Rubrivivax gelatinosus IL144: one gene and its partner. The protein of the gene in region 1 interacts with the protein of each later gene in a pairwise test. Links are inferred from orthologs where the notes say so. Each region holds a gene or a part of one and is shown on either strand. Other genes may lie near its edges.

What was found. Proteins that work in one complex are often made in the same cells at the same time.
Region 2: the proteins of gyrB (region 1) and gyrA interact in binary tests that used the Escherichia coli proteins (3 or more experiments, as listed by UniProt). The link is inferred for Rubrivivax gelatinosus IL144 from one-to-one orthologs.

The regions. Positions count from the first base shown.
Region 1 is NC_017075.1:2,611-6,900, reverse strand. The notes cover bases 1,241-4,290. They hold gyrB (DNA topoisomerase (ATP-hydrolyzing) subunit B), read right to left. Parts: upstream 3,986-4,290; coding sequence 1,496-3,985; downstream 1,241-1,495. Other genes in these bases: dnaN (DNA polymerase III subunit beta), read right to left, coding at 4,118-4,290; RGE_RS00030 (uracil-DNA glycosylase), read left to right, coding at 1,241-1,307. Also shown: RGE_RS23505 (nucleoside triphosphate pyrophosphohydrolase family protein), read left to right, coding at 1-642; more of RGE_RS00030, read left to right, coding at 639-1,240. UniProt on the Escherichia coli protein: DNA gyrase negatively supercoils closed circular double-stranded DNA in an ATP-dependent manner to maintain chromosomes in an underwound state.
Region 2 is NC_017075.1:1,425,840-1,429,640, reverse strand. The notes cover bases 1-3,181. They hold gyrA (DNA gyrase subunit A), read left to right. Parts: upstream 1-320; coding sequence 321-2,981; downstream 2,982-3,181. Other genes in these bases: RGE_RS06825 (hypothetical protein), read left to right, coding at 2,981-3,181; ompA (outer membrane protein OmpA), read right to left, coding at 1-52. Also shown: more of RGE_RS06825, read left to right, coding at 3,182-3,589; pheA (prephenate dehydratase), read left to right, coding at 3,586-3,801. UniProt on the Escherichia coli protein: A type II topoisomerase that negatively supercoils closed circular double-stranded (ds) DNA in an ATP-dependent manner to maintain chromosomes in an underwound state.

The DNA.
Region 1 (4,290 bases):
CATTCTTCAAACCTGATCTTCGCCGATGTTGTGCGAAGAAATATCTCGAAGACACGTGGAGCATTCATCGATCCGGATCAGAATGAGCTCCCATTGTTCGACGATGAATTTGATGAAGACGAACGCCTGCCGGTCGAATTCAGAATAAGAATAAATCAACGAAAAGCTGGAAAAAGCTATCTCCAGTGGAACAATGTTTTTATCGGAGATCCATTGACTGACAACATCGGAGATCCTGATGGTTATCGATTCCACGATGTATTTCACCTCGCGCATGCTGCGATACTGCACTGGTCGCCGGTATTCCGAGCTCTGATAAAGCAGAAGCGAAAAAGTAAAGGTCGCTTCGATGAGGAGCAGGATAGCGGGCGCGCGATCGTGGTTGAGGAAGGCCTGACGGCATGGATTTTCATGAGGGCCAAGGAACTCAACTATTTCGATGGTCAGACAAAAGTTTCATTTGACATTCTGAAGACTATCGAGGACTTCACTTCAGGGTACGAAGTTTCCCTATGTCCTCTAAAGCAGTGGGAGCGCGCTATACTTGACGGCTATGCGGTGTTCCGCCAAGTTCGTGACGCCAAAGGTGGTTGGGTTATCGGGAACCGCGAGAAGAGAACGATTTCCTTTGAACCTCTATGACTGAAGCCAAGCTCCACTCGTTTGTGGAAAGAATTGCAGCCGAGCAATTCGAAAATTGCTTCAACCCGTACGCCGACAAATGCCCGGTTCACGATGCAATCGATGCTCCCCTCAAGAGGGCAAAGACCCTCTCTCGTTTAGTTGAGCGGGCGGAGCGCTCCGAGGTCGATGCCATCTGGATCGGGCGTGATTTGGGCTATCGCGGAGGACGACGTACTGGGTTGGCGCTCACCGATGATGTGCACATTGCGGAACACCTCGCCAGGTGGGGACTGACGGCGAAGAGGCCGACCATCGGCGAAGTGGTTGCCGAGCGTACGGCGGCTGTGATTTGGCAGATGCTGAGCCAGACGCAGCTGAACGTCTTCTTGTGGAATGTCTTCCCACTTCATCCGCACGAGCCTGGCAACCCGTTCAGCAATCGCCAGCACAACGCTTCGGAGCGACGCTTTGGGGAAGATGCTCTTGCCGCGCTCATTGCGCTCTTGCGGCCCAAACGCGTTGTATGCATCGGCAACGACGCATACAACGCGCTAGGCCGCCTCCAAGGCACCATCCCGACACTGGCCGTTCGGCATCCCAGCTATGGCGGTCAAACGCAGTTCGTCAAGCAGATCAGCGCGCTCTATGGGATCGAGCCGCGCGGCCAGCGCGCGCTCTTTTAGCGGCGACCAAAGATCGAGCGACGTCCCATCAGAGGGACAGCCAAAAGGCCGGCATCTGCCGGCTTTCGTTTTCGTGGCTGGGCTTTAGGCGCGTTCGTGCCTCCGAGCATGGCGGGATATCTCAAATACCGCGTCAGCATCTTTGCACGAACTTGGCGAGCCTCTCACTTTCTGTGTCACCCGACACGTCACACGTCGATATTCCCCGCCCTCAACGCATTGCTCTCGATGAACTCCCGCCGCGGCTCCACCTCGTCGCCCATCAGCATCGTGAAGACGCGGTCGGCTTCGATGGCGTCTTCGATCTGCACGCGCAGCAGGCGGCGGACCTGCGGGTCCATCGTCGTCTCCCACAGCTGCTCGGGGTTCATCTCGCCCAGGCCCTTGTAGCGCTGGCGGGCGACGGCGCTTTCGGCCTGGCCCATCAGCCAGTCCATCGCGGCGCGGAAGTCGGTGACCTTCTGTTCCTTCTGCTTCTCGCCCTCGCCGCGGCGCACCACGGCTTCGGTGCCCAGCAGGCCCTTGAAGGTGCGGCCGGCCTCGGCCAGCGCGGCGTAGTCGGCGCCGTGCAGGAACTCCTGCGTGATGACGCTGGCCTTGACGTTGCCGTGGTGACGGCGGCCGATGCGCAGCAGCGGCTTGTCGGTGCGCGGGTCGGTGTGGAACTCCACCGTCGCGTCCTTCAGCGCGGCCTGCAGCGCCGCGGCGCTGGCCTGCGCCGCCTCGGCGGTGTCGACGTCCAGCTCCAGGCCGTTGGCGATGGCGCGCAGCGCGTCCAGGTCCATCCAGTTGCCCAGGCGCTGCACGACGTTGTTGGCGACGATGTACTTGCGCGCCAGCTGCTCCAGCGTCTCGCCCTGCAGCGCGGGGCGGCCGCCTTCGGCCAGGCCGTCGGGCAGCACCGTGGCGCCGTCCATCGCCACCTTCAGCAGGAAGGCGTCGAGCTCCTGCCCGTCCTTCAGGTACTGCTCGTGCTTGCCCTGCTTCACCTTGTACAGCGGCGGCTGGGCGATGTAGATGTAGCCGCGTTCCACCAGCTCGTGCATCTGGCGGTAGAAGAAGGTCAGCAGCAGCGTGCGGATGTGGGCGCCGTCCACGTCCGCGTCGGTCATGATGATGATGCGGTGGTAGCGCAGCTTCTCGACGTTGAAGTCCTCCGGCCCGATGCCGGTGCCCAGCGCGGTGATCAGCGTGACGATGGCGTCGCTGGACAGCAGCTTCTCGTAGCGCGCCTTCTCGACGTTCAGGATCTTGCCGCGCAGCGGCAGGATCGCCTGGAACTTGCGGTCGCGGCCCTGCTTGGCGCTGCCGCCGGCGGAGTCGCCCTCCACCAGGTACAGCTCGGACAGCGACGGGTCCTTCTCCTGGCAGTCGGCCAGCTTGCCCGGCAGGCCGACGCCGTCGAGCACGCCCTTGCGGCGCGTCATCTCGCGCGCCTTGCGCGCGGCTTCGCGGGCCCGCGCGGCGTCGACGATCTTGCCGCAGATGATCTTGGCGTCGTTCGGGTTCTCCAGCAGCCAGTCGCCCAGCAGGCGGCCGACGATGTCCTCGACCGGCGCGCGCACCTCGCTGGAGACGAGCTTGTCCTTGGTCTGGCTGGAGAACTTGGGCTCGGGCACCTTGACGCTGACAACGCAGGCCAGGCCTTCGCGCATGTCGTCGCCGGCGATCTCGACCTTGGCCTTCTTGGCCAGCTCGTTGTCCTCGATGTACTTGTTGATGACCCGCGTCATCGCCGCGCGCAGGCCGGTCAGGTGGGTGCCGCCGTCACGCTGCGGGATGTTGTTGGTGAAGCAGAGCACGCTCTCGCTGTAGCTGTCGTTCCACTGCATCGCCACTTCGACGCCGATCGTCGTGTTCTGCTCGCTGGGCTTCTCGCCCATGGCGTGGAAGACGTTCGGGTGCAGGACCTTCTTGCCCTGGTTGATGAACTCGACGAAGCCCTTCACGCCGCCGGCGAAGGCGAAGTTGTCCTCCTTCGCGTTGCGCTCGTCGACGAGGCGGATCTTGACGCCGTTGTTCAGGAACGAGAGCTCGCGCAGGCGCTTGGCCAGCACGTCGTAGTGGAAGTCGACGTGGGTGAAGATCTCGTCGTCGGGCAGGAAGTGCACCTCGGTGCCGCGCTTGTCGGTGTCGCCGACGATCTTCATCGGGCTGGTCTCGACGCCGTCGCGCACTTCGATGACGCGGTCCTGCGCGAAGCCGCGCTTGAACTCGATGCGATGCACCTTGCCGTCGCGGCGCACCGTCAGGCGCAGCCACTTGGAGAGCGCGTTGACGCAGGACACGCCCACGCCGTGCAGGCCGCCCGAGACCTTGTAGCTGTTCTGGTTGAACTTGCCGCCGGCGTGCAGCTCGGTCAGCGCGATCTCGGCGGCCGAGCGCTTGGGCTCGTGCTTGTCGTCCATCTTCACGCCGGTCGGGATGCCGCGGCCGTTGTCGACGACGCTGATCGAGTTGTCGCTGTGGATGGTGACGACGATGTCGTCGCAGTAGCCGGCCAGCGCCTCGTCGATGGAGTTGTCCACGACTTCGAAGACCAGGTGGTGCAGGCCGGTGCCGTCGGACGTGTCGCCGATGTACATGCCCGGCCGCTTGCGCACCGCCTCCAGGCCTTCGAGGATCTGGATGCTGCTCGCGCCGTAGTCGCTCGGCGGGGTTTGGTTCGAATCGCTCATGGGCGCTTTCGCAAGACGGTCCCAAAGACCGGGACCATCAACAAGTCAGAACCCCCCGCTCGGCGGGGGGCAGGGGGGTGCCCAGGGAAAGGCATGAAATGCCGATGCCCCATCTGGCCGCCCGCAGGGCGGTCAGATGCGCATCGGCATCACGACGTACTTGAAGCCGGTCTGCTCCGGCACGGTGAACAGCGCGCTGGCATTGGTGTCCTGCAGCTCGATCTTCACCATCTCCTGCTGCATGTTGGCCAGCACGTCGATGAGGTAGGTGACGTTGAAGCCGATCTCGATCGCGTCGCCGGCGT
Region 2 (3,801 bases), 1.4 Mb from region 1 along the record:
CGGCGAGCGCAGCGGATGCGAAGAGCATCGCCACCCTGTTCAGTTTCTTCATGTTTCTCCTCTCGAGGAAAGCCGCAGCAGAACTGCGAAACGTCCAAACCGAAAGCCTGAACTCCGGGCAAATCCCGACACGGCGGGTACTTACCACCTGCGGACGATTGTGCCATAGGGCATCGGTACGCCTGCATTCTGACCCCTGCACCCAGGCGTGCTCGGTTGGCTGTTGCTCCGCTGCGACATGCGGCGGGCCGTAGAATTGCACGCCCCGTGCCTGGCCGTTCCGGTCGGGTCGAACCTGCTCGCGCCTCGCGCGCTACCGCATGTCCCAGTTCGCCAAGGAAACCCTGCCGATCAGCCTCGAAGAGGAGATGCGGCGTTCGTATCTCGATTACGCGATGAGCGTGATCGTCGGACGCGCCCTCCCCGACGCCCGAGACGGCCTCAAGCCCGTGCACCGCCGTGTCCTGTACGCGATGCACGAGCTGTCCAACCACTGGAACCGCCCTTACAAGAAGAGCGCCCGCATCGTCGGCGACGTGATCGGTAAATATCACCCGCACGGCGACACGGCGGTCTACGACACGATCGTGCGCATGGCGCAGGACTTCAGCCTGCGCCACATGCTCGTCGACGGCCAGGGCAACTTCGGCTCGGTCGACGGCGACAGCGCCGCGGCGATGCGCTACACCGAGATCCGTCTGGCGAAGATCGCCCACGAGATGCTCGAGGACATCGACAAGGAAACGGTCGATTTCGCCCCGAACTACGACGGCTCCGAGAAGGAGCCGACGGTGCTGCCGGCGCGGCTGCCCAACCTGCTGGTCAACGGCTCGGCCGGCATCGCGGTCGGCATGGCGACCAACATCCCGCCGCACAACCTCAACGAGATCGTCGACGCCTGCCTGCACCTGCTAAAGGTGCCCGAGTCGACGATCGAGGAGCTGATGGAGATCGTGCCGGCGCCGGACTTCCCGACCGCCGGGATCATCTACGGCCTCGAAGGCGTGCGCGAGGGCTACCGCACCGGGCGCGGGCGCGTCGTGATGCGCGCCAAGTGCCACTTCGAGGACATCGACCGCGGCCAGCGCCAGTCGATCATCGTCGACGAGATCCCGTACCAGGTGAACAAGAAGACGCTGCTCGAGCGCATTGCCGAGCTCGTCAACGAGAAGAAGATCGAGGGCATCAGCCACATCCAGGACGAGAGCGACAAGTCCGGGATGCGCGTGGTCATCGAGTTGAAGCGCGGCGAAGTGCCCGAGGTCGTGCTCAACAACCTCTACAAGCAGACCCAGCTCCAGGACAGCTTCGGCATCAACATGGTCGCGCTGGTCGACGGCCAGCCGCGCTTATGCAACCTGAAGCAGCTGCTGGAGATCTTCCTCGAGCACCGGCGCGAGGTCGTCACCCGCCGCACCGTCTACGAGCTGAAGAAGGCGCGCGAGCGCGGCCACGTGCTCGAAGGCCTGGCGGTGGCGCTGGCCAACATCGACGAGTTCATCGAGACGATCAAGACCAGCCCGACGCCGCCGATGGCCAAGGCGGCGCTGATGTCCAAGGCCTGGGACAGCTCGATGGTGCGCGAGATGCTCGCGCGCGCCGAGGAATCGACGGCCGGCGGCCGCGCTGCCTATCGCCCCGAGGGCCTGCCCGCGGGCTACGGCCTGCAGGCCGATGGCCTGTACCGGCTGTCCGAGGACCAGGCGCAGGAAATCCTGCAGATGCGCCTGCAGCGCCTGACCGGCCTGGAGCAGGACAAGATCATCGGCGAGTACCGCGAGGTCATGACGCAGATCGCCGACCTGCTGGACATCCTGTCCCGTCCGGAGCGCGTGACCGCGATCCTCGTCGACGAGCTCAACGCGCTGCGACAGGAGTTCGGCCAGACCAAGGTCGGCGCGCGCCGCAGCGTCATCGAGCGCAACGCGCAGGAACTCGGCACCGAAGACCTGATCACGCCGACCGACATGGTGGTGACGCTCAGTCACACCGGTTACATCAAGAGCCAGCCGCTGACCGAGTACCGCGCCCAGCGCCGCGGCGGCCGCGGCAAGCAGGCGACGCAGACCAAGGAAGACGACTGGATCGACCAGCTCTTCATCGCCAACACGCACGACTGGATCCTGTGCTTCTCGGATCGCGGCCGCGTCTACTGGCTGAAGGTCTGGGAGGTGCCGCAAGGCTCGCGCAACTCGCGCGGCAAGCCGATCGTCAACATGTTCCCGCTGCAGCCGGGTGAGAAGATCACCGTCGTGCTGCCGCTGACCGGCGAGTTCCGCAGCTTCCCGGCCGACCACTACGTCTTCATGGTGACGGCCTTCGGCACCGTCAAGAAGACGCCGCTGGACGACTTCAGCAACCCGCGCAAGGCCGGCATCATCGCCGTCGGCCTGGACGACGGCGACTACCTGATCGGCGCCGCGCTGACCGACGGCCATCACGACGTGATGCTGTTCTCCGACGGCGGCAAGGCGGTGCGCTTCAACGAAGACCCGGAAGAAGGCGGTGTGCGCCCGATGGGCCGCCAGGCCGGCGGCGTCAAGGGCATGGAGCTCGAACCCGGCCAGCGCGTCATAGCGCTGCTGGTCGCCGAGGACGAGACGCAAAGCGTGCTCACCGCGACCGAGAACGGCTACGGCAAGCGCACCCCGATCGCCGAATACACCCGCCACCGCCGTGGCGGCAAGGGCATGATCTCGATGCTCCAGAGCGAGCGCAACGGCAAGGTCGTGGCGGCCACGCTGGCGCGCGACACCGACGAGATCATGCTGATCACCGACCGCGGCGTGCTCGTTCGCACCCGCGTCGCCGAAATCCGCGAAATGGGCCGCGCGACGCAGGGCGTCACGCTGATCTCGCTGGACGACGGCACCCGGCTCTCCGGCCTGCAGCGCATCGTCGAGAACGACGCGCAGACCGAAGGCGCCGGCGACGACACGTCCAACGACAGCGCCGGCGATGCCGGCACGGAGAACGCGTGATGACTCAAAGATTCGTGCTGGCCCTGGCGCTCGCCGCGGCCGTTCCTGCGATGGCCCAGAAGGCGCCGGCGCCGGCCTCGGCGGCGGCCTCCGCCCCGGCGGCCGCCGCGCCGTCGAGCCCGGCGAAGAAGGCGCTCGTCGCCAAGATCCTGCAGATCCAGCAGCCGGCGATCGAGAACATGGCGCGCCAGCTCGCCGAGCAGCCGGCGGTGATGCTGATGCAGCAGGCGGCGATGGCGCTGCAGCGCCTGCCCGCCGACAAGCGTGAAGCGATGGCCAAGTCGCTGCAGGCCGACGCCAAGAAGTACGCCGACGAAGCGACGCCTATCGTGCGCGACCGCGCCGTCAAGCTGGCGCCCAGCACCATCGGCGCGCTCCTCGAGCAACGCTTCAGCGAAGACGAGCTCAAGCAGCTCATCACGATGCTCGAGTCGCCGGTGAACCGCAAGTTCCAGTCGATGAACGGCGACCTGCAGCGTGCGCTGGGCGAGAAACTGGTCGCCGAGACCAAGCCGCTGGTCGAGCCCAAGGTGAAGGCGCTCGAGCAGTCGGTGCGCAAGCGCTTCGAAGCGGCCGCGCCCGCCGCGCCGGCCAGCACGCCCAAGTGAAGACGCCGCAGGTCGAGTCCTCCGACGAACTGGTCGGCCTGCGCCAGCAGATCGACTCGGTCGACCGCGAGCTACTGGCGCTGCTCAACCGACGCGCCGGCCTGGCATTGGCCGTCGGCGAGCTGAAGAAGCGGGAGGGCTCGGTCGTCTTCCGGCCCGAACGCGAGGCCCAGGTCATCGACGGCATGAAGGCCGTCAACCCGGGCCCGCTA